One region of the Vibrio taketomensis genome, then DNA from elsewhere that is predicted to be linked to it. Evidence: predicted binding sites of a transcription regulator. Region 1 holds the regulator's gene; each other region holds the start of a gene.
What was found. The regulator MetJ, encoded in region 1, represses methionine synthesis genes. The targets are predictions, from matches to a motif close to TTAGACNTNTANANGTCTAA.

Region 1 (3,678 bases):
CTTTCAATAACCCATTGTTTTGCCAAAATGCGAGCTGGTAGACCTTCTTAATTATCGTTAAGCCTATAATAACTGATTAGATTTGATAGCAAATCAAACTTAAAAACAACGTTTTTAACAGTTACACAATAACGAGAAATTAATCCTATGTCAGACGCTCAATCAGTCGAACTCAGCGCAGAAGAACTCTTCCGTCAACAAGCCCTTGAATACCACGCATCCCCTATCGCAGGCAAAATTGAAATCGCCCTTACCAAGCCAGCAGAAAGCGCCAAAGATCTTGCTTTAGCTTATAGTCCTGGTGTGGCTGAGCCCGTTCGAGAAATTGCTCAAAACCCAGAGAATGTTTATAGGTACACCGCCAAAGGCAATATGGTCGCCGTGATATCAAATGGTACCGCCATTCTAGGTCTTGGTAACTTAGGACCATTGGCGTCTAAACCCGTGATGGAAGGTAAAGCCCTGCTATTTAAACGCTTTGCTGGATTAGATTCGATTGATATTGAAGTGAAACACCGCACCATTGAAGAGTTTGTCGACACGGTTGCCAATATTGCAGACACCTTTGGTGGCATCAACTTAGAAGACATCAAAGCGCCAGATTGCTTTGAAATTGAAAAGCAGCTAATCGAGCGTTGTGATGTGCCGGTTTTTCACGATGACCAACACGGCACCGCGATAGTCACCGCCGCCGGTATGCTTAATGCGATGGAGCTACAAGGCAAAAAACTAGAAGACGCAACTATTGTCTGCCTTGGTGCTGGTGCAGCCGCCGTTGCGTGTATGGAATTACTAATCAAATGCGGTGCGATGCGTGAAAAAATTTACATGTTGGATCGCAAGGGCGTAATTCACACTCGTCGTGACGATCTCAATGAATACAAAAAGTTATTTGCTAACAATACCGATAAACGCACTCTAGAAGATGTGATTGAGGGTGCCGATATCTTCCTTGGTGTGTCCGGGCCGAACCTACTTCCACAAGATGCGCTGAAATTAATGGCCGATAAGCCGATCGTATTTGCCTGTTCAAACCCAGATCCAGAAATTAAGCCCGAGCTGGCTCATCAAGTACGTGATGATTTAATTATGGGTACGGGCCGCAGTGACTATCCAAACCAAGTCAATAACGTACTTTGTTTCCCGTTTATTTTCCGCGGTGCACTGGATGTGCGTGCCAGTGAAATAAATGATGAAATGAAATTAGCCGCGGTAGAAGCAATTCGTCAACTAGCGAAATTGCCAGTACCAGCAGAAGTACTTGCGGCTGCAGGTGTGGATTCATTGGAATTTGGTCGTGATTACATTATTCCAAAACCGATGGATCCTAGACTGCTCGCGAATGTCGCCAAAGCCGTCGCGCAAGCTGCGGTAGACTCCGGTGTCGCTCGAATTGAAATGCCTGAAAATTATATGGCTTAGCTGTCGTTGCTATCGACTCTTTGAACGTTAATCATAAACACAAAAACCGCAGTTTTAACTGCGGTTTTTGTGTGCATCACTGGTTGGTGCTTATACCAGCCGACAACGTTTAGTCATCAAATGCTTCAAACTCGATGCCCATCGCCGTCATCAATTCTTTCGCTTCTGATGGAATGTCATCAGGGCGGTCTTTACGCAAATCTTCATCGGTCGGCAAAGGCTGTCCGGTGTAGGCATGCAAAAACGCTTCACATAGCAATTCACTATTAGTCGCATGGCGTAGGTTATTGATTTGGCGGCGCGTGCGCTCATCCGTCAATACCTTTAATACTTTCAATGGAATTGAAACGGTAATCTTTTTTACTTGTTCGCTCTTCTTTCCATGTTCAGCATATGGGCTAATGTAATCGCCATTCCAGTCTGCCATTGCGCACCTTCGTTATAGTTTGATCGGTAATTTGGTTAGGTGCTAATTTTAGCGGCTTTTAAGGCTGCAAGCAAAGACATATAGACGTCCAGATGTATTGACGGCTCACATTTAGACAAGTAAAGTAGCGTAAATGGATTGTGAATGCATTGTATCTACGCTCGCTCGTTGAGAAAACGCATTCTTACTGACAAATCACAATTTGTTCGAAAGGAAACACTTATGAGCACCCGCAAGCCTGCTACTATCGCGGTTCGTACCGGCATAGAGTCCGATACTCAACACAACGCCGTCGTTCCTCCTATTTATCTTTCAACCAATTATGGTTTCTCTGCTTTTGGTGATGTGCCAAAATACGATTACACGCGTTCAGGCAACCCTAATCGAGGCTTGCTGGAAAAAACACTCTACCAATTAGAATCAGGCCAAGGCGCGGTAATCACCAACTGCGGAACCTCTGCTCTTAATCTGTTAGCCACCAGCTTATTAGGCCCCAATGACCTCATCATCGCACCACATGACTGCTATGGTGGCAGCTACCGTCTTTTTAACACTCGCGCTCAAAAAGGTGACTTTAAGGTCTTATTTGTCGATCAGTCTGATCCGCAAGCACTCAGTCACGCATTAGCTCAAAAGCCTAAATTAGTCCTAGTTGAAACACCATCAAATCCACTGGTGCGTGTCGTGGATATCGAACAAATTTGTCAGCAGGCACATGCGGTTGATGCCTTAGTCGCGGTCGACAATACCTTTCTAACTCCAGTGTACCAAAAGCCTCTTGAACTCGGCGCGGATATTGTCATTCACTCGACGACCAAATTCATTAACGGCCACTCCGATGTGATTGGCGGTGTCGTCATTACCAAAACCCATGAATTGGCGGAAGAACTCGCTTGGTGGGGTAATTGTATTGGCGCAACGGGCACGCCATTTGATAGCTACATGACACTGCGAGGTCTACGCACATTGTCTGCTCGTATGCGTGTCCACGAAGAGAGCGCAACGCATATTCTTGAGTTTCTCAAAAAACATGCATTGGTCGGTAATATTTATCACCCAAGTTTACCCACTCATCCAGGTCATCAAATTGCACTCAAACAACAAAGTGGCTTTGGCTCTATGCTCAGCTTTGAATTTGCAGGTAGTTTTGAACAACTCAAAACCTTTGTGAGTGGGCTACAATTGTTCTCCCTCGCAGAATCACTTGGTGGTGTTGAAAGCTTAATCTGTCATCCCGCATCGATGACACACCGCGCGATGGGCGAAGCCGCACTGGCAGAAGCTGGCGTTTCACAGCAATTATTACGTTTATCAGTTGGTCTTGAAGATGCAGACGATCTTATCGCTGATTTGGAACAAGCATTCGCATTGGCACTGGAGCAAAACTAAATGAGTATCGAAAGACAACTGCATAAATTTGGTGGTAGCAGTTTGGCGGATCCTGAATGCTATCGCCGTGTGGTGCAAATACTGAAACAATACTCTCAAGCGGAGGATTTGATCGTTGTTTCTGCTGCAGGCAAAACCACCAACCATTTGATTGAATTTATTGAAGGCTTATATAAAGACGGTCGCATCGCTCACGAAGCGCTACAAGACGTCAAAAAATTTCAAGTAAATCTGATTGAACAACTGCTAAGCGGCGACGAACAAACGGCGCTGATCGCCCAACTCAACGATGAGTTTAAGTTACTCGGAGAACTTTCAGCTCCGCTGACTGATGCGGAACAAGCTGCCGTACTTGGACATGGTGAAAGCTGGTCTGCACGTTTACTATCAACACTGCTGAACCAAAATAAACTCACATCTATCGCCCTCGATTCTCGCAA
Region 2 (3,678 bases), 1.1 Mb from region 1:
CTGGTTTTGCGCTGGCAGCTGATATCTTAAAGGCATCCACCGCCCATTCTAAATAAGCTTTGTGGTCACGTTTTTTCAATGGTAACCCTTCTCTAATCGCTGGCTCATCAATTTGAATAATGTTGATGCCCGCATCTTGCAGATCCGCGACTTCATCACGCAGTGCCAGTGCTAGTTGGTTTGCAATCTCTTGGCGAGAGATGTCTTCGCGAGGGAAAGTCCAGCAAAGAATCGTCACCGGCCCAGTAAGCATCCCTTTCATCTGCTTGCTGGTTAGCGACTGAGCATAAGTAGACCATTCCACGGTGATCGGTTTTTCACGCTCAATATCGGCCACCACAATGGCTGGTTTTACGCAGCGTGAACCGTAACTTTGCACCCAACCAAACTTGGTTGTTTGGAATCCTGCTAGGTTTTCCGCAAAGTATTCCACCATATCATTACGCTCGGCTTCACCGTGCACTAACACGTCTAAGTCCAGCGCCTCTTGGCGTTTAACCGCGTCTTCTATATGCCCTCTAAGTGCAGATTGATAGTCATCATTGCTCAGCTTGCCTGCACGAAAGGCGCTACGTTGCAGCCGGATCTCGCTTGTCTGCGGAAACGAACCAATCGTCGTGGTTGGAAACAGTGGTAAACCTAATACTTCAGCCTGATGAGCAGCGCGCTCTCTATAAGTTGCACTTCGTTCTGTGAGTGCTTTGCTTATCGAGTTCAAACGCTGTTTTACGCGAGGTTTATTAACCTGAGTAGATTGCTTACGAGCTTGGATCGGCGCGCTGTAGGTATCACAAGCAAGAATGGCATTCTGGTCACCATCAAGTGCTTTGGCTAATAATGTCACTTCCGCGACTTTTTGTTTGGCAAATGCAAACCAACTGGTCACTTCTTCGCTTAAATTTGGTTCCAGCTCCAAATCAACTGGGCTATGCAGTAATGAACACGAACTTGCTACCCACAACTTATCACCGAGGTTTGCTTTTATCGGTTCAAGTAACTCAAGTTGCTTTGAGAGATCCGCGCGCCAAACGTTGCGCCCGTTAATCACGCCTGCCGACAACACCCAATCCTGAGGTAGTTTTTCAACTACCTTATTAAGTTGCTCAGGGGCAGCCGACACATCCAGGTGTAAACCATCAACGTTTAGTTCAACAATGCGCTCCAATGTATCTTCGACGGAATCAAAGTAGGTCGTTAGCAGAACTTTTACGTCACTGCGAATGACTTGATACGCCAATTTAAACGAGTCCAGCCACTTTTTATCCAATTCTAGGCTTAAAATAGGCTCATCAATTTGCACCCATTCCACCCCTTGTTTGGCTAGCTTAGCCAAAATAGCTTGATAAGCCGAAAGCAAACGTGGCAATAAAGACAAACGGTCAAAACCCTCTTCTACCTCTTTACCAAGATATAAGTAACTCAACGGTCCAAGCAGAACAGGTTTTACTTTATGGCCTGCTTGCAACGCTTGATTTACCTCTTCAAACAATTGAGGCCAACTCACCTCAAACGTATCATCTTTACTAAACTCCGGCACAATATAGTGATAGTTGGTGTTAAACCATTTGGTCATGTCTGACGCGGCACTACCCGTGCAGCCGCAAGCGTCTTGTGACTGCCCGCGTCCCACACGAAATAACGTATCGAGATCTGGGAATCCTTGATGATGACGCTTTGGAACATGCCCAAGTAACAGTGTGGTAGTCAGTACGTGGTCATACCATGCAAAGTCCCCAGCAGTGACAAAATCTAAACCTGCATTGGCTTGAACTTGCCAGTTGTGATCACGCAACTCTGCGCCGACTTGTTTCAATGCCTTTTGATCAATCTCACCGCGCCAGTACTTTTCAAGCGCGAATTTTAATTCACGTTTTTCGCCAATTCGGGGATACCCGAGAATATGTGCAATTGTTGCCATCGTCCTAATCCTTAGTCGTTGTTAGTCTATTTAGATGAACACTTAAGATGTCCAGATGGCTAAAATATTGCGTTATTTGTCTGGCTAAACAACGTCCAATTATTCAATGTGATTATTAAATTATTTCATGTATGCCTGATGGATAATTGATTCCATTTATAATTAATAGACGTCTAGACGTTTACATTCAATTTAAAAGACGTTAGGTTATTGTTATTCAAGGAATGAATATTTAGGTAAACAAGGCTTATGATTGAGCTTAAACATTTACGTACCATTGCATCTTTGCGTGAGACAGGATCGCTTACCGCTACAGCTACGGCACTTCATCTCACCCAATCTGCGTTATCACACCAGATCAAAGAGCTTGAATCGCGGCTCGGTGGACAACTTTTTTTACGCAAAACTCGACCAGTAAAATTCACCTCAGAAGGTGACATCCTATTACGCCTCGCTGATGAAGTATTGCCGCGTTTTGCTAAAGCAGAAAATGCGATTGCTAGCCTAAAGGAAGACGTCAATGGAAGGCTGCATATGGCGATCGAGTGCCACTCTTGCTTTCAATGGCTAATGCCAGCACTCAAAGAGTACCAACTAAGTTGGCCAAGTGTCGCTCTGGACTTTTCATCAGGTTTTGGTTTTGAGCCCCTGCCAGCTTTAATGAGTGGCGAGCTAGATTTAGTGATTACTTCCGATATTCAGCCGAGATCAGAAGTACATTTTGAGCCCCTATTTGATTTTGAAATGCGGCTAATTACCGCAATCAATCATCCGTTAGCGGAAAAAAAGGCCATTACTCCACAGGATATCGCTGATCAAACGTTGATCTCCTACCCAGTACAAAAGCAACGCTTGGATGTGGTCAAACACTTCTTACAGCCTGCAGGTATTGAGCCAGCTAAATGGAAGCAATGCGATAACACACTCATGTTGGTGCAGATGGTTTCCGCAGGTTTGGGAGTCGCCGCCCTGCCCAACTGGGCAATCAGTGAATTTTCTCGCCAAGGCTTAATTGCTAGCATTCCTCTGGGTGACGGATTGTGGCGCCGATTGTTTGCCGCAGTAAGGAGTTCAGAGCGAGACAAACGCTATCTGCAAGCGTTTTTCTCGACGGCAAAGCAACAATGCAAAAGCCATTTGGAAGGTATTAAGCTGGCGTAAAAAAGCCCCATCGATAGATGAGGCTTAACGATTTATCTACTAATTGAATGGCTAACCTTGATTGGCTTTAAACTGGTTGGTCAGCGGGTCGTATTGGTAACCAAGTACATCGAGTTTACCGACCACTTGTTCAACGTCCATTTCATACATACTAACCAATTCGTCAAAGCTATCACACTCAAGGCGCAGCTTCTCATTGACGATGCCTAGTAGAATAATGCTATCTAGGCTGCGTACATTGCTCAGATCCATATCTCCACTCCCGCTTTGAAAAGTAAGCTTACTCAAAGCCTAGTTCTCATTGACTGATTTAACAGTGAGTGGGATCGAATAATTTTAAATCAGATGCGTTAGCACCATTTAAAGTACTAGCAATGACTGACTAGCTAAACTTGCGACCAACAAGGCTGTTAGCGCTAAACCAAGCTGAACTTTATTGGCCGCTTTGTGGCTGAACATATGCCAGCACCATACAACCACACCGACAATCATGGCACCAAATGAAGTAAACAACGGCATAATTAATTGCTCAAGCTCACTATCCGGTAACCCATAAATTGCACCTAGAATGGTTAAGCTGGTCAGCATTGCAGACACGA
Region 3 (3,678 bases), 1.2 Mb from region 1:
TTAATGCGCAAAATGCGGCGTTTTCATAGCTACCAGCAACTTGGTAGTAGTAGGGCTGTTCTATAGCGCGATTAAAGAATTTATCGGCTTTTTCGTATTCACCTTGTTTGCACAAAAATGTACCAAAGTTGTTGAGTACGTTCCCGTTTTCTGGGTTTTGCGATAACGACTTTTCATACATTGAACGTGCTTTCTTGTCTTCACCAACTTTTTCATAGTAGTGAGCAAGGCTTAGCTGCGAACGGTAATACTTTGGTGCGTGTTCATATGCGAGTTCCAAGTTTTCGCGCGCTTTAATCATGTTTCCTTGATCGAGATATCCCATACCTAGTGCGATACGAGCTTCAGCCTTTTCTTTCGGTGGCGTTTTAATTTCTGGTTCTTGGTTCACCTCAACTGTCACACAGGCTGACATGAAAAGTGCGACTGACATGCTTAAGATGGCTTTTTTCATTGTATTTCCCCTTCGAGAGACTGCTCAGTATAGGCGTGAATGTGTGCAAATTGAGAGTGTTACGTGGGATTGATGCGAGGAAATTGGCATATTCAATGAAAATATTGAGCGATGGATCCAAGTAGCGTGATGCCACTTGGATCAAAGAGAAAGGATTGCTAGTCGTCTTTCGTGAAGTTCGCTTCGCTAAAGTGTTCCAAATCAAATGGCGTTTGTTGGTAAACGCAGTAATTGAGCCAGTTTGAGAACAGCAAATGTCCGTGACTACGCCAACTGGCTCTGGGTGCGATCTCTGGGTTGTTATCAGGGTAGTAGTTGATTGGTAACGCAGGTTCCATCCCTTCACCTAGATCGCGAATGTATTCATTGTGCAGAGTGTGCGAGTCATATTCAGGGTGACCAGTGACGAATACGTTTCGTTTGTCTTTTGTTGCGGCGAGATAAACGCCGGCAACATCCGATGTCGCCAAAATATCGAGATCAGTATGTTCTGAAAGATATTGAGCAGAGAAATCAGCATAGCGAGAATGGGGCGCTAAAAATTCATCGTCAAAACCACGCAGCAGTGGGTGGGTGTTATTCAATGTTTGATGTTGATAAACCCCGGAGAGCTTTTCTTTACGAGTACGCTTGGGTAAGTCGTACAGCAATTTCAACCCAGCTTGTGCTGCCCAGCATACGTATAGCGTTGAGGTTACGTGTTCTTTCGCCCAATTCATGATGTTTTGCAGATGCTCCCAGTAGATAACATCTTCAAATTGAACTAAACCGAGCGGGGCTCCGGTGATAATCATGCCATCAAAATTACGTTGTTTGACCATTTCAAACTGACGATAAAAGGTGTCTAAATGCTGAGTCGGTGTATTTTTGCTTGGGCGATTATCGATACGTAACAGCTCAATATCTACCTGCAGTGGACTGTTTGATAGTAAGCGCAAGAACTGAGTTTCCGTCTCAATTTTTTTAGGCATAAGATTAAGGATCAGCACTTTCAGCGGACGAATATTCTGCGTTGATGCGCGCGTTTCTGACATTACGAAGATATTCTCTTGGCGTAAAATGTCTGAGGCTGGCAGTTGATCTGGGATCTTAATTGGCACGGCTTTCTCCCTAAAGCTGTATATCTGGACGTCTATACATCCAAACTTACAACAATCATATTGGATTGTCGACCTACAATTTCAGTATACTGATACTAATTTCCGCACCATGTTTATCAAATGGCAAAACTTACTCTCATTCGAGGTTTACCCGGTTCTGGTAAATCGACACTCGCAAAAACCTTGGCTGCACAGCATTTTGAAGCTGATATGTACTTTATTAATCAAAGTGGTGAGTATGTGTTTGATCCTAGCCACTTAGAGCAAGCGCATAATTGGTGTCGCCACCAAACAGAACAGGCATTGCGCAATCATCAAGATGTGGTTGTTGCTAACACGTTTGTCCGCCGTTGGGAAATCATGCCATATTTTCTGATGGCAAGACGTTACAAGGCTGATTTCGAGGTGATTGAATGTACGGGTGAATACACCAACGTGCACGGTGTCTCGATCCAAGTGATCGATAACATGCGCACACGTTGGCAAAAGTGGCATCAGCGTTGAGAATTTTGTACTCGGTTCAATGTAAGTGCGGCGAGCACTAACCAAACCAAGGTTTGCAACCACAGTTGGGTGTAATGGGGGGCGATAGTTTGCCACGAAGCGCCCATTTGATTTAGACCTAAGAATGCTTGAATCCCCGGAGTACTAGGGAAGGCGTTAGCTAACCATACGATCGCTTGTGGAATGGATTGAGTCGGCCAAATAAATCCTGCACTAAAGACCAACGGCATTGAGCTGACTAACACAACTAAAGTGACTAATTCTCGCCTTGGCAAAATGGCACCAAGCACCATTCCGATCGCACAAGAACATAAAAGAAATGGCAACAATAGAGTGAGTAAGTTAATAGGATCAGCAAGTTGGCTGATGCCATGCATGCTGTAACTTGCGCCAAAGTAGTAAAGGCTCAATAGATAGTATATTGAAACGAGTACCAAGCAGCGCACTCCAATCAGTTTTATCACTGATACCTGATCCCAATAGCCTCTTTGACCTTTTTGAGTCCCCCCTAGAACGCCAGAAGCAATCGCCAGTGTTTGCTGCAAAATCAACACAAAAACCGCCGGTACAACATAATCGACATAACCCATGCGAGCATTAAAGGTGGGTTTCATGTTGAGTTGTGATGGTGCGTATTGGTGCACGGCTTGCTCAATTGGTGTGCCATCGATGACTAATTTATTCACGGTCGTTTTTGCTGCAAGCGTGCCGCCAGCTTGAGCCAAACCTTCTACGATAGTACCGTAAACGAGAAAGTATGAGGCATCACCGGCATAGGCCAGCGTTGGGCTTTTTCCGAGTAATAAGTCTTTGTAGAAATGCTCTGGTATCACCAAAATTCCGCTAATTTCCCGATTGAGAAATGCTTGTTTGGCGGCTGCGATAGAGTTATCTCTTTGTACTACTCGAACTTGCGGCGTTGCATCGACCATACGTTCAAGTTGGTAGCTTGTCTGGCTTTTATCTAAATTCACCACGCTAATGGGTTGTTCACGTGGCGTTTGATGGCTGTACGGCAATGGATACAGAAATGAGTAAAACACGACACCACCAAAGACGGTTAGCATCACAACAGGGTTGGAGAGCAGCGCATTCAGTTCGCATTTAAGCAGTTTTAACAGGTTCATTGCCACGCTCCTGTTTGAGATGTTTATTAATTAGCATCAAGGTGACGAGAAGAGGTAACAAATACCAAATAAATGGCAGTAATGATGGCAAAGAGTCTATCCAACTTAACCCATAGTTCATCTGCTCAACTTGCACTTCAATATAGTGACTAATAGGAAGCAAACTTCGCCAAAATTGCGCCAAGCTGTTCATATCAGACACTGGAAAGGTAATCCCCATAAAGGCAAAGCTAGGGGCTGTGAGAGCACCGGCAAAGCTCATGGCGCGTGCTGGGTCGAGAGAAAGGAAATAGAACATTGTCCCCATGACCATGCAGGCGATAGCAGTAAGAATTTGGGCCAATATGATGAGCGCAAAGCTTCCATGCATCGGCCATTTCAAACCAAATTGAAACCAAGTTAAAAACGCGACACCTTGCAGGACAAAAACAATCAAATAGGGTGACAATGTCACGATTAGAGTTTTGGCAGGAGATTGATTAAGCCAGTTCTT
Region 4 (3,678 bases), 530 kb from region 1:
ACGCATCCAGAATATCATGCATACCGCCAACAGTACGGCAAAGGCCCATTGTGAGCTTGAGTTGCGGCCAATTGCCTTGATGGAGTGCATCAGGTTAGGGTTATGACCTCGCTCTCGCGCCCAACTAGCATCGTAGAGGCCGAGTGCGAGAAAAGGGCCAATCAACATATAGACCACGAGGCTTGGCATGATCACTAAGTGGGTGCCTTGCCATTGCACCAGCAACACGATGCCGACTGCTGCGGCCATAAAGCAGATACCGTAGAAAGCACTGATCAGCGGCAAGCGTACAAAGTCGTGCAGTCCAAGCGCCAGCCAATGGAATGGGGCACTAATGCTGACTGTATTACAGGGGAACGTGCGCGCGTACTCATGATTGGGCACGTGTTTCCGATCCTGCTTAAGTTCTGATGGATTATTTACCGTTCGAGGCATGTCTCCTCCTTGATTGTCTCTCACTGATGCAACTAGCGCTGCGTGGCTATGAATGATGTAGGCTAACGTTAAGACATCGAGTGACACCGGTAGGAAACTTCCTCAGACTCTTTACCTGTTCCAGTAGGTGTACGCTTCGTGAGCTGCATCATGGTTTTGTGCGTTACAAATAACTTTTTTTTTAACTATTAACAGAGATCGGAAAATTTACAAATTATTCGCCAATCGAAAGCTGCGGCAGGAATGATTGAAAATAGAGAAGCAATAAAAAAGCCCTCGCAGTAGCGAGGGCTGATAAATCAATCACATTCAGTGAGGCTGGTATGAGGTGTTATTTGATACCAGCGAAGTCGCGTAGCATTGCTGCTTTGTCGGTTGCTTCCCAAGGGAACTCTTCACGACCGAAGTGACCGTATGCAGCCGTCTTTTTGTAGATTGGTTGCAGTAGGTTCAACATTTCTTGTAGACCGTATGGACGTAGATCGAAGAACTGACGCACGGCTTCGATGATGATGTCGTGTGATACTTTTTCAGTACCAAACGTTTCGATCATGATAGACGTTGGATCCGCTACACCGATTGCGTAAGAAAGTTGAATCTCACAACGGTCAGCCATGCCAGCCGCTACGATGTTTTTCGCTACGTAACGCGCCGCGTATGCTGCACTGCGGTCTACTTTCGATGGATCTTTACCTGAGAATGCACCGCCACCGTGACGAGCTGCGCCGCCGTATGTATCTACGATGATTTTACGCCCAGTCAGACCACAGTCACCCATTGGACCACCGATAACGAAACGGCCAGTTGGGTTGATGAAGTATTTAGTTTCTTTGTTTAGCCATTCTGAAGGAAGAACTGGCTTGATGATCTCTTCCATTACCGCTTCGCGAAGATCTGGTGTAGAGATTGAATCACAGTGTTGCGTTGAAAGAACAACCGCATCGATACCTACGATCTTACCTTGATCGTATTGGAACGTTACCTGAGATTTTGCGTCAGGACGTAGCCAATCTAGTGTACCGTTTTTACGCACTTCTGCTTGGCGTTGAACCAGACGATGTGAGTAAGTGATTGGTGCGGGCATAAGAACGTCAGTTTCGTTACATGCGTAACCGAACATGATGCCTTGGTCACCAGCGCCTTGCTCTTTTGGATCTGTTTTATCAACGCCTTGGTTGATGTCTGGCGATTGTTTACCGATGGTGTTTAGGACTGCACAAGAGTTAGCATCAAAGCCCATGTCTGAATGCACGTAACCAATTTCACGTACCGTTTCACGAGTCAGTTCTTCGATATCGACCCATGCAGAAGTCGTGATCTCGCCACCAACCATTACCATACCGGTTTTTACGTAGGTCTCACACGCAACACGTGCTTTCGGGTCTTGTTCTAGGATCGCATCAAGAACCGCATCAGAGATCTGGTCTGCAATTTTGTCTGGATGGCCTTCTGAAACAGACTCAGAAGTAAATAGGTGCTTAGCCATGTGAGCTCCACTTTTGTCGCTTGTACAGGAGTTTCCCGTACTAAAAATAATCTTAAGGAGTGTAGGTGTTTCTACATCTAGACGTCTATTTTAAATTCGCTTGGTTACAATTACTCTTTTTGAAAAGAGCGAAACAAACGTTTGCATGCAAATTTGATATTAGTGTTGTATTTAACAATTTCGCGGAAATTATCCGAAATTTTGTCTGTTTTTTGTCTGGAAAACGTTTGCAGTGCTGTTGGGGCTTTGAGAGAATACGCGCACAATAACTCCCTCGAACAATAAACTCGCTTACTTGCACTCAGGAGCAGACATGTCTTCTCGTAAACATCTTGCCAATGCAATCCGCGCTCTAAGCATGGATGGTGTTCAACAAGCTAACTCTGGTCACCCAGGCGCACCTATGGGTATGGCTGATATCGCTGAAGTACTTTGGCGTTCACATCTAAACCACAACCCAGCTAACCCAGAGTGGGCTGATCGCGACCGTTTTGTACTGTCAAACGGCCACGGCTCAATGCTGATTTACTCTCTATTGCACCTAACTGGCTACGAGCTATCAATTGACGATCTGAAAAATTTCCGTCAACTGCACTCTAAAACACCAGGTCACCCAGAGTACGGCTACGCACCAGGTGTTGAGACAACGACTGGTCCACTAGGTCAAGGCATTACTAACGCAGTTGGTATGGCGATGGCAGAGAAAGCACTGGCTGCGCAGTTTAACAAAGAAGGCCATAACATCGTTGACCACCACACTTACGTGTTTATGGGCGACGGCTGTCTAATGGAAGGTATCTCGCACGAGGCATGCTCCCTTGCTGGTACGCTAGGTCTTGGTAAGCTCATCGCATTCTGGGATGACAACGGTATCTCTATCGATGGTCATGTAGAAGGTTGGTTCTCTGACGATACACCAAAGCGCTTTGAAGCCTACGGCTGGCACGTAATCCCAGCAGTAGACGGTCACGACTCTGCAGCAATCAATGCAGCGATTGAAGCGGCGAAAGCAGACCCACGTCCAACGCTAATCTGTACTAAAACCATCATCGGTTTTGGTTCACCAAACAAATCTGGCTCACACGACTGTCACGGCGCGCCACTAGGTGCGGAAGAAATCAAAGCAGCGCGTGAATTCCTAGGTTGGGAACACCCAGCATTTGAAATCCCTGCAGACGTATACTCTGAGTGGGATGCAAAAGCGGCAGGCGCAGACAAAGAAGCAGCGTGGAACGCAAAATTTGACGCTTATGCAGCGGCGTACCCAGCAGAAGCAGCCGAGTTTAAACGCCGTGTAAACGGTGAATTACCTGCAGAGTGGGAAGCGAAAGCAAGCCAAATCATTGCTGACCTTCAAGCAAACCCTGCCAACATTGCATCACGTAAAGCATCACAAAATGCACTAGAAGCGTTTGGTGCAATGCTACCAGAATTTATGGGTGGCTCTGCTGACTTAGCACCGTCTAACCTAACCATGTGGTCGGGTTCTAAATCGCTAGAAGCAAACGACTTCTCTGGTAACTACATTCACTACGGTGTACGTGAATTTGGTATGACTGCAATCATGAACGGTATCGCACTGCACGGTGGTTTCGTTCCTTACGGTGCAACCTTCCTAATGTTCATGGAATACGCTCGTAACGCAATGCGTATGGCGGCACTAATGAAAGTGCAAAATATCCAAGTGTACACGCATGACTCTATTGGTCTTGGCGAAGATGGCCCAACTCACCAACCCGTTGAGCAAATCGCATCAC

Region 2: a site for MetJ is predicted at 2,084-2,103, ahead of metE (5-methyltetrahydropteroyltriglutamate--homocysteine S-methyltransferase). Genes of this name have one in related genera too.
Region 3: a site for MetJ is predicted at 1,579-1,598, ahead of metA (homoserine O-acetyltransferase MetA). Genes of this name have one in related genera too.
Region 4: a site for MetJ is predicted at 1,991-2,010, ahead of metK (methionine adenosyltransferase). Genes of this name have one in related genera too.

The regions. Positions count from the first base shown of each region.
Region 1 is NZ_AP019649.1:182,617-186,294, reverse strand. It holds gene Vt282_RS00880 (malic enzyme-like NAD(P)-binding protein) at 148-1,422, shown strand; gene metJ (met regulon transcriptional regulator MetJ) at 1,532-1,849, opposite strand; gene Vt282_RS00870 (O-succinylhomoserine (thiol)-lyase) at 2,072-3,238, shown strand; gene Vt282_RS00865 (bifunctional aspartate kinase/homoserine dehydrogenase II) at 3,239-3,678, shown strand, end outside.
Region 2 is NZ_AP019649.1:1,314,087-1,317,764, reverse strand. It holds gene metE (5-methyltetrahydropteroyltriglutamate--homocysteine S-methyltransferase) at 1-1,918, opposite strand, end outside; gene metR (HTH-type transcriptional regulator MetR) at 2,168-3,079, shown strand; gene Vt282_RS06125 (DUF4250 domain-containing protein) at 3,131-3,331, opposite strand; gene Vt282_RS06120 (hypothetical protein) at 3,440-3,678, opposite strand, start outside.
Region 3 is NZ_AP019649.1:1,391,726-1,395,403, forward strand. It holds gene pilW (type IV pilus biogenesis/stability protein PilW) at 1-454, opposite strand, end outside; gene metA (homoserine O-acetyltransferase MetA) at 613-1,554, opposite strand; gene Vt282_RS06500 (AAA family ATPase) at 1,675-2,058, shown strand; gene Vt282_RS06505 (ABC transporter permease) at 2,049-3,185, opposite strand; gene Vt282_RS06510 (ABC transporter permease) at 3,163-3,678, opposite strand, start outside.
Region 4 is NZ_AP019649.1:2,616,458-2,620,135, reverse strand. It holds gene Vt282_RS12105 (DUF2189 domain-containing protein) at 1-435, opposite strand, end outside; gene metK (methionine adenosyltransferase) at 767-1,921, opposite strand; gene tkt (transketolase) at 2,235-3,678, shown strand, end outside.